2 regions of the Clostridium sp. DL-VIII genome follow, and region 2 is predicted to be linked to the other one. Evidence: predicted binding sites of a transcription regulator. Region 2 holds the regulator's gene; the other holds the start of a gene.
The links. The regulator LexA, encoded in region 2, represses DNA repair genes until DNA is damaged. The targets are predictions, from matches to a motif close to CNAACANNTGTTNG.

Region 1 (5,315 bases), 2.3 Mb from region 2:
GTTTATATCATCAACAAGCCTTATTACATCAATATTAAGAAAACTGTGAACCTCATGCTTAAGCTTAAATGCTATCTTCAAATAATTAAAGATGAGAATGGATTTATCTTTATAATTGCTTAAGTAAGTCATATATATTTTTTTTAATGCAAGAAGATCTATCGTATTTATAATTGCATTTTTGACTTTATTAAATTTAATTTCATCAGTTGTCACTTCAATAATTTCTCCTAGTAAAAGAGGGATATTAGATTCAGATTTACTATAAATAAATTCAGGTGGATTCTTTGAGTAAAAACCATTATATACAGCAGTTAATAACCCTTCAAAAGTATTGTCATAAATGTAAATTAACATAATTAAAATTCTCCGTTTATTGCAGTAATTTTTTCGCCTAAGCTAATAGCATTAACTTTAGGTAATAAAAAATTTGATGATACATTTTTATTGTGGTTAATTGCATTAGAAGAAAAATCATAACCATTAGGAAGGATGATTCCAGAAGGTGTATATGTCTCATCTAACGAGAAGCTGTCAAAAAATGATATCTGATCAGGATTTATATTTGCAGTTTTTGAAATAGACCCTTCTAAAAGTTTATTTTTTATTCTAATATGATCAAATAAAACATTACCATGATATTTACCGTTGCAGGTAATAAAATATTTTGCTCTTTTAAGGGTTATTCTCAGTTTTCTCAAGTCTTCAAAGGTCAAGTTATGAACTCTCCTAATTTTTAAGATTTTTTTAGCAGAAGTCACACCTATACCAGGGATGCGTAATAATTTCTCATAAGGAGCTTTATTAATTTCTACAGGAAATTCATTTAAGTTTGATAAAGCCCAGTAAGTTTTAGGATCAAAATTTAAATCAAAATTGTCATCATCATTTTTTAAAAGTTCTTTTGCCTTAAAGCCATAATATCTAAGAAGCCAATCAGCCTGGTAAAGTCTATGCTCTCTAAGCATAGGTGGATGAGTTATATCTGGAAGCAGTTTGTTATCCTTAATTACAGGAACATAAGCGGAGTAATAAACTCTTTTTAAACTGTACTTGCTATAAAGAGCTTCTGAAAGCTTGAGTATTTTTCCATCATTTTCAGGAGTAGCTCCAACAATTAGCTGAGTACTTTGTCCCCCAGGAACAAAAAGGGGAGTACTCTTTATGTTTTTTTTCATTTCAGTATAATTATTTATGGAATTTTTAATTACGCCCATTGGTTTTAAAATTTTATCTTTACTTTTTTGAGGAGCTAAGAGTTTAAGGCTGTCACTTGAGGGAAGTTCTATATTAACGCTCATTCTATCAACATAGATTCCGGCTTTTTCAATTAAAGCTTCATCAGCACCAGGTATCGCTTTAAGGTGAATATATCCATTAAATTTTTTATCAATACGAAGTTTTTTCACAGTTTTAAGTAATAGTTCCATAGTATAGTTAGGATTATTGATTACAGCAGAGCTTAAAAAAAGTCCTTCTATATAATTACGTTTGTAAAAATTGATAGTAAGCTCACAAACTTCATCAGGAGTAAAACTAACTCTTAAAAAGTCTCTTGAGGCACCATTTATGCAGTATTTGCAGTCGAAAACACAATCATTAGAAAATAATATTTTAAGCAGGGAAATGCAGCGGCCATCAGGGGTGAAGCTATGGCAAATACCACTTTCAGAAGCATTACCTATTCCATTATTAGTATTCTTTCTTTTTGAGCCGGATGAAGAACATGATACATCATATTTAGCTGCATTAGATAAAACTTTTAATTTTTCCATTAGGTCCATTATCTTAACACTCCTTTATAAGTGAGGATTTATAGAACATACATTTGTATAATATTATATACGAATGTATGTTCTAATTCAATAAGTAATTTTAACCTAGATTTTACTTATAATACGCATATTTCTTCATTATTTAGATTTAGTTTTTATAAAATTATTCGATAACATAATTATTGAATATATAGATATATAACTTAGAAATTTGATTTGTATATAAAATAATTATCTATTCTTATTAAATTTTTGTGATTTCGGTAAGCTACCACATAAGTTAAGTTCAAAGCTTGATATCTATAACAAATATTGGAGGGATATATATGATTAATGTTTTCAAGAGAAAAAGTACAGAAAATGAATTTGTTGAAGAAAAACATTTAGATGAAGAAAAAATTCAAACTCAAACAAAAAATACTGATACAATAGAATTTTTAAAGAAAATTAGTGTTCAGATTGAAGATATAATAAATCAACATAATAAAGTTAACAGTGAACATGATGTGCTTGCAGAGTTAGCTGGACAAATTGAAAAGCAAATGAAAATAGTATTAAATTTAACTGAGCAGACTAATAGTTCAACAGATGAGCTGCATAACCAAGGAGAAAATTTGTTAAATGCTACAAAAAATACTGTGGGAAAATCAATTGAAGGTAAAGAGTCAATTGAAGGCATGGTTAAGGTAATTGAAAACCTAGACGTAGAAACGAAAGATACCTATAAAAATATTACTTCTTTAGGTGAAAAACTTAAGGAAATTGGAGAAATAGCTCAATTGATTAGTGGAATAGCATCGCAAACAAATCTTCTTGCGCTTAATGCAGCAATAGAAGCTGCCAGAGCGGGAGAGCAGGGAAAAGGTTTTTCAGTAGTTGCCGATGAAGTTAGAAAATTAGCAGAAATGACTGGTGAAAGCAGTAGTAATATAACTAAGTTAATCAGTGGAATAGATACACAAACAAGAGAGGTATTGAAGAGTGTTGAAAAAAGTACATTAGTAGTGACAGAAGGTGTAACCTCGTCAAAAGGTGCACTTGAAAAGATAGAGGAAGCCTTAAATTCATTTAATAGTGTTGAAGGTGAAGCAGGAAAATTAATTAACACAATTAACTCACAAAAAAATAATGTTGATAAAACATTTAATACAATAAACGAAGTTAATAATATTCTTACAGTAACTAATAATCAAATTACACAACATATTGAAGAAGCAGGAAAAGTAGATAAGAAATTAGAAAAAAGCGTATCGCATATATCTGATTATGTGAGAGGATAATTAATAAACCAAAATCATCTTAATAAAATATCAGTTATATATATTGCAATGTACAGTTTACAATTGTACATTGTAAATTTTTAATAGCAACATATATAGTTACTATAGAATCTAAATTAAATACTTAAACATAAAAACAAGCTTTAATTCTATAAGCTTGTTTTTTTATTCTAATATTAAATAAGTAAGATATAAAAGATTAAATTTTATGATTATATAGAATTTACAGTATCGCGTTCAATTAAAGAATTTATGAGTATTATACGCTTACTTAAAGAATTGTTAGAATCTATTTTTTCTAATAATAAAATGGCTGCATTTGTTCCAAGGAGAAACATATTTTGATCGATGGTAGTCAGTTTGGGTTCTACAAATTTGCTTAAATCTATATTATCAAATCCTATTATAGATAATTTAGCAGGTACTTCTAAATTTAATTTCTTGCAGGCATTAAGAACTCCAACAGCCATAAGGTCATTACATGCAAAAACAGCAGTAGCGGAAGAAGTTTTTAATACATCTATAAAAATATTAAGAGTATTATCAACAGTTTCGCTGCTGTTTCCATTACCTATGTTGATAATATTTTCGGGTTTAAAATTATTTAGTGCTGTCATTGTTTCTTTATATACTTTTTCTTTTATATCGTAAGAGTAACTATCTTTTCCCCTGACAAATAAGATATCTTTATGATTGTTTTCCAAGAGGTGATTTAATGCCATACTTGCTCCCATTGCTTCATCATTGGCAACAGATGAAATATTTGCAGACACTGAATGTCCATTGACAAAGACTATGGGAGTTTGCTTTGATATATTATTATAAAATTTAGATTTAATATTTTCGGTATTTGGATCTATAACAATTATTCCGGATACATTTCTAGATAGTAAATTGTTAATACATGTTTGTTCTTCTTTTTTATCATTTTCGCTGCAAACTAAAACTAGAGATTGGGAATTAAGTTTTAGGATGTTTTGTATACCATTAATAACTTCAGGGAAAAACATATTATTAATACTTGGAACTACAACACCTATAGTAGATGATTTCTGCCTAGTAAGCTCGCGTGCCTGCATGTTAGGAATATATTTTAGTTCTTCTATTACTTCTAAGACTCTTTTTTTAGTTTCTTCTTTTACAGGATAATTCCCATTCATTACTCTAGAAACAGTTGCAACGGATACATTTGCTTTTTTAGCCACATCTGCTATAGTTAATTTCATAATTATTCCACCTCATAATGTATTTTGCTATATTCATAAAATATTAAGTTATATATAGCATATCTGATGTATTACTTTATATGACTTACAAATTTATCAAAAGCAGCAAATCCTTGTTCATTTCTTTTAAATACTCCGGCATGGCATAATACTTCTAAAAATTTAAAACCAACTTCTGATTTTAATATGTCGTAAGCATTGTCAGAAGATATATTAGGATATTTTTTTAGAAGATATTTATACCAATCTGAATGTTTGGATATGGATTCATCAGTCGAAATATCTGCTACCTTATTAATTAATTTATCTTTTAATATATTCAGTTCTATTTTTAATCTTGCAGGAAGAACTGCAAGCCCCATGACTTCTATAAGTCCTATATTTTCTTTTTTTATGTGATGAACTTCGTTATGTGGATGAAAGATACCAAGTGGATGTTCATCACTTGTTCTATTATTTCTAAGCACTAAATCAAGTTCGTATTTACCATTTCTTTTTCTTGAAATAGGAGTTATGGTATTATGAGGTTCATTTTCAGTATGACTTAATATATTTACAGATTCATCAGAATAATTTCTCCAGGAAATTAATATACGGTCTGCTAAATCTAATAATAGATTTTTATTTTTACTAGAAAGTCTAATAACAGACATAGGCCATTTTACTCTGCCTATTTCTACATCATCATATCCTGAAATAGAATAACTTTTTTCTACAGAAGCCTTTTCCATGGCAAAAGTATAGTGTCCGCCTTGATAATGATCATGAGAAAGTATAGAACCGCCAACTATAGGAAGGTCTGCATTAGAACCGGCAAAATAGTGGGGAAGTATGTCTGTAAATATTAATAGGTTTCTAAAAGTATCCCTATTTATCTTCATAGGTATATGGTTATCGTTTAAGATTATGCAATGCTCATTATAATAAGTATAAGGAGAGTATTGCAAGAAATACTTTTGATTCTCTCCAAAGTCTAAAGGGATAATTCTATGAGTTTGCCTGGCAGGATGATTTAAAGTGCCATAAAAGCCCTC
Region 2 (5,315 bases):
GTCAATAAAGCACAAAATAATTTACAAGATATTTTTTTAAATAATGCGAGAAGAAATAAGATACAGTTGACTATACATTTGTTAAATGGATTTCAATTAAAAGGTACTGTAAAAGGCTTTGACAATTTCACTGTTATTTTAGATTCTGATAACAAGCAAATGCTGATTTACAAGCATTCGATATCAACTATAACGCCAGCTAAACCAATTTTATTTGCAGAAAATGAATATGAAAGTTAGTAAATAGGCATTTAATTTGCCTATTTATTTTTGGGTTATATAATTTTCTTATTGTTAATTAAGGCATATGAAAGAAAATAACAAGTCTAAATAATGCCGGGGGTATTTTTCATCATACAAAGAAGTAGCTTGTTCTCATAACAATGGTGGAAAATAGCTAGGTGGATTGATTTCTTATTTTTTTAAACAATGCTTAAACTATATGAAATAAGTACTTTGGAGGATGAGACTTAGATATGTTAAAACAAACAGAAGAATTTTTAATTAAAAATTATAATATAGGAGAGAAGACGTTTGATATTTATAGACAGGCTTTAACTGACACTGAAGCTCAATTTAAAGAATATGATGAAATTAGAGAATTTAATCAGCTCAAAGTTTTAAGAGCTTTTCAAACTGAAAAAATTAGTGATTCACATTTTACGAATACCACTGGATATGGTCTTGATGATTTAGGTCGTGATGCATTAGATAATGTATACGCAAATATTTTTAATACTGAAGCTGGTCTTGTGCGTCCGCATTTTGTCAGTGGAACTCATGCTATAGGATGTGCTATAGCTGGTAATGTACGACCTGGGGATAAAATACTTTGCGTTTCAGGTCTTCCGTATGATACCTTATTAGGTGTACTTGGTTTATCAGAAAAAAAGAATCCGGGCTCTTTAGATGAATATGGAATAAAAACAGAAATAGTTGATTTAGATAAAGAAGGAAAATTCCAATTTGATAAAATTAAAGAGGCTTTAAAGAGTGATTCGAGTATAAAACTTATACATATTCAAAGAAGTACTGGTTATGCTTCTAGAAAGTCATTTTTAGTTTCCCAAATAGCAGAAGTGATTAAATGTATTAAAGAAATTCGTGAAGATGTTATAATCTTCGTTGATAATTGTTATGGTGAGTTTATAGAAACTGTTGAGCCTACTGAATTTGGTGCTGACATAATGGCAGGATCTCTTATGAAGAATATAGGAGGGGGGATTGCACCAGGAGGTGGATACATAGTTGGAAAGAAAGAATATGTAGATGCTGCTGCAAATAGAATGACTGTACCAGGAGTGGGTGGCGAATATGGCGCTACATATGGTCTTATGAGGAGTTTTTATCAAGGGTTATTTTCTGCACCTCATGTAGCTATAGAGGCTGTAAAAACAGCAATTTTTTGCGCACGTGTAATGGAAATAGCAGGCTTTAAAGTATTTCCAGCATCAAGTGATAAAAGAACAGATATTATACAAGCAATAGAATTTGGAGATCCTAAAAAATTAGTTAATTTCTGTAGTGGTATACAGGCAGGTTCACCAATAGATGCATTTGCAGTGTGTGAGCCTTGGGCAATGCCTGGTTACGATAGTGAAATTGTTATGGCTGCAGGAGCATTTATTTCAGGTTCAACTATTGAATTATCTGCAGACGGGCCAGTTAGAGAACCGTATATTGCTTATATACAAGGCGGGCTAAATTTTGATCATGGTAAAATTGGAGTACTTATTGGATTAAGCAGAGTATTGAATGTTTTATAGAATATATTACTTTTAAAATAAATAAATTATAATAAAAATAAACTATCTGAGTTATCAAAGCTATAAATTTAATAGAACTTTGATAATTAGATAGTTTATTAATTTATTTTATAAAGATATTTATATAAAGGATCTGAATATACCAACAAGCTTACCTAAAACTTTACAATCATCTACTATGATTGGATCCATTGCATCATTTTCTGGTTGAAGTCTAATATGATCTTTTTCCTTGTAGAATCTCTTTATAGTAGCGCTATCGTCAATTAATGCAACTACTATATCTCCGTTTTTAGCATTTTGCGCACTTTCTATAATCGCTAAATCATTATCGTTAATACCTGCATTAATCATGCTCTTTCCAGATACACGCAACATAAAAAGCTCATTATCATGTTTTATATAATCTAATGGTAAGGTAAAAGTATCCTCTATATTTTCAGTTGCAAGTATTGGAAGACCTGCTGTAATCTTGCCCAAGATAGGAATGTTTATCATTTCCCTTTTAGGTGCTGAAAGTTCAGCTATTTCTAAAGCTCTTGGTTTAGAGGGATCTCTTTTAATCATGCCTTTTCTCTCTAATCTTTTTAAATGTCCATGAACGGTTGAAGTTGATCTTAATGATACAGCTTCACAAATTTCTCTAACGGAAGGTGGGTAACCTTTACTTTCTGTATATGTTTTTAAAAATTCATATATCTCTGATTGCTTATCTTTTTCGTCTGACATTACAAACACCTCTCTATTCTTCTAATTATTATAGCATATAATAATTTCTATAGCAAACCTATGTTCTGAGGATTGCATCATCACAGATTTTTGATAAGTCACCATCGTAATATTATTATTCCCATTTGGAGAAAAAAATAGTATTATATTTAATGATGATATAAAGATTAAAATAATTTAAAAGGTGATGTGATAAAAAATGTTTGATATAAAAGTTTTTGAAGATATGAGCACTGAAAGTAAATTAGATAATATGCTGATCATGCTCGAAGGGTTAGTTAGTGATGAAGATTTACCAATAACTAAACTGTGTAATGCCTCTGCCTTAATAAATGCATTAATAGGAAGAATAAATTGGTGCGGATTTTATTTAGTTAATGATAATGCTCTTAAATTAGGGCCATTTCAAGGCATGCCTGCTTGCACAAAAATTGAAATAGGAAAGGGGGTCTGTGGTTTAGCGGCATTAAAAAGAGAAACTTTGTTAGTTAATGATGTACATAATTTTGAGGGACATATAGCCTGTGATGCGGCTTCAAACTCAGAAATAGTTATTCCTATAGTAAGAGATGATAAGCTTATAGGTGTTCTTGATTTGGATAGTGCTGAATTTGGCAGGTTTACAGAACTAGAAAGAAAATATTTAGAAAAAGCAATTTCAATATTGAATAAATATATTGAATGGAATGCTATAATTTAGTTAATAATATTAAAAGTTTTTATAAATAACAAATCATAAATTATTATTTGATTTGATTGATTGTTTTTGGTATAATAAAAATTCAAATATAGATAACGAGGTGTTATAAATGACATATAAATATACCGATGACGACTACTGTGATATTTACGAAAATAAAATTTGTGATAATTGTGGTAAGTGTTTAGAAATAGATGGAATAGATACAAAAGCAATTAAAATAGAAGATATCGCTAAAAGCCAGGAGCAAAACGAGCTATTAGAAGAAGAATTTTTAAATGATTTAAAATCCTCTTTAGATAAGGATGAACTAAGCGAAATTGATGAAGAAAGTCTTGATTTAAAAGATATATATGCTAAGTACGGAAAATCTTCAGATAAGATTATTGATGATGAAGATGACTATGTTGATGCTTTTGAACATATAGAATACTTAGATGGAATGGATATAGATATAGATGAAGCGACCGAAGAACTGTATCCTGGAGTTAGAAGACTCAGAAATAAAATTCAAGAATAATCCTATGAATAGATTTTCGTTTTTTTCACATAATAATTACGTAATAACTTCGATAGAAAGGGTGATTTATTATGAGACGAAAATTTATTTTAGCATTTATGCTATTTTCAATTCTTTTATTCTCAATATCATTATTTGGATGTGGTGATATTAGGGATCATCTAAGAAATAGAACTAATTTTACAAGATTAGACACTACAGATGGTGCTAATAATAATAATATAAATACACCTCGGGGTGGCAATGGTAATAATTCTGCAAATTTGCAAGACGGCACTAATGGAAGCAGAACAAATACCGGGGGAAGCTCAACTGGTTCCAATGGAACAGGAACAAATAACACAGGCGCTACAGATGGAACTAATAATATGCAATTCGCCACTGATACTATGAAATACGGACCTGAGAATTTTAAAAATGATATTTCAAATGCTGGTTATAAAGTTATAGAACTTCCTAATTCTAAAGTTGATTATTTTAAAGGTAACGAAACAGATTATAAATTAGGAGGAGATACAGTAAGACTCTATGAATATAATACAGTTGGAGATTTAGATGCAGATATTAACAGAATTTCATCTGATGGAATGACTATTAGTGGGACTAAAGCGAATTATACCGCAACTAATAAGCCTCATTATTATAGAAAAGGAAATACCCTTATAGTTTATGAAGGTAATGAGCCTGCATATATTGATGAATTTGGAAGATTGTATGGAAATACATTAAGGCCATGATAATATTCAAATAAAAAATTAAAAAGGTTACTATTTTACAAATAGTAATCTTTTTAATTATAAAATTTTTGCAAAAAATAAATAGGAGAGAGTAGATAGGAGAGTTATCCTAAATTCTCGGTCTTTATAATATTGCGTAACTATATGATTTTTTATAATTTTGAAAGTGGATTTGATTTTACAGCATCTCTTAACGAATCATCATCAACATGAGTGTAAATTTGTGTGGTTGAGATGTTAGTGTGTCCTAGAATGCTCTGCAAACTTCTTATATCTACATTTCCGTACTTATACATTAAAGTAGCAGCTGTATGACGTAATTTATGAGGGGTGTATTTATCATCAGTTAATCCAGCATTAGTTATATGTTTTTTTATCATAATTTCAACAGTTCGTTTATTTATTGGAACATTTCTAGAAGATAAGAAAAGAAATTTTTTATTATCCGAAGATGCCTTTGAATCATTTCTAACCTTTAGATAATTTGCTAAAGCCTTTAGACACGCATCATTTAAATAAACAGTTCTTTCTTTGTTCCCTTTACCTATAATAGTAAGTGTATCATCTCTGATTTTATCAAGTTGAATGCTGCAGAGTTCCGAAAGTCTCATTCCGCAATTTAGGAAGAAAGTTAGTATGCAATAATCTCTGTGATAATTCTTATCTTCCTTATTCAAAGATTCTAAAAGATGAATGCTTTGATTTAAGGTAAGATATACTGGATGACGTTTATTTATTTTAGGAGATTCTAATTCTAAAGCTGGATTTTCAGTAATTATCTTTGCTTTTCCGAAAAGAAATTTAAAAAAAGACTTTAAAGTTGCAACCTTTCTAGCTCTAGCATAGGAACTGTTATCTCTATA

Region 1: a site for LexA is predicted at 1,846-1,859, ahead of CDLVIII_RS06180 (putative DNA modification/repair radical SAM protein). Genes of this name have one in related genera too.

The regions. Positions count from the first base shown of each region.
Region 1 is NZ_CM001240.1:1,368,789-1,374,103, forward strand. It holds gene CDLVIII_RS06175 (TIGR03915 family putative DNA repair protein) at 1-357, opposite strand, end outside; gene CDLVIII_RS06180 (putative DNA modification/repair radical SAM protein) at 360-1,784, opposite strand; gene CDLVIII_RS06185 (methyl-accepting chemotaxis protein) at 2,102-3,055, shown strand; gene CDLVIII_RS06190 (LacI family DNA-binding transcriptional regulator) at 3,268-4,281, opposite strand; gene galT (UDP-glucose--hexose-1-phosphate uridylyltransferase) at 4,353-5,315, opposite strand, start outside.
Region 2 is NZ_CM001240.1:3,659,954-3,665,268, forward strand. It holds gene hfq (RNA chaperone Hfq) at 1-240, shown strand, start outside; gene CDLVIII_RS16930 (methionine gamma-lyase family protein) at 477-1,766, shown strand; gene lexA (transcriptional repressor LexA) at 1,887-2,495, opposite strand; gene CDLVIII_RS16940 (GAF domain-containing protein) at 2,695-3,195, shown strand; gene CDLVIII_RS16945 (hypothetical protein) at 3,305-3,715, shown strand; gene CDLVIII_RS16950 (hypothetical protein) at 3,787-4,452, shown strand; gene CDLVIII_RS16955 (tyrosine recombinase XerC) at 4,605-5,315, opposite strand, start outside.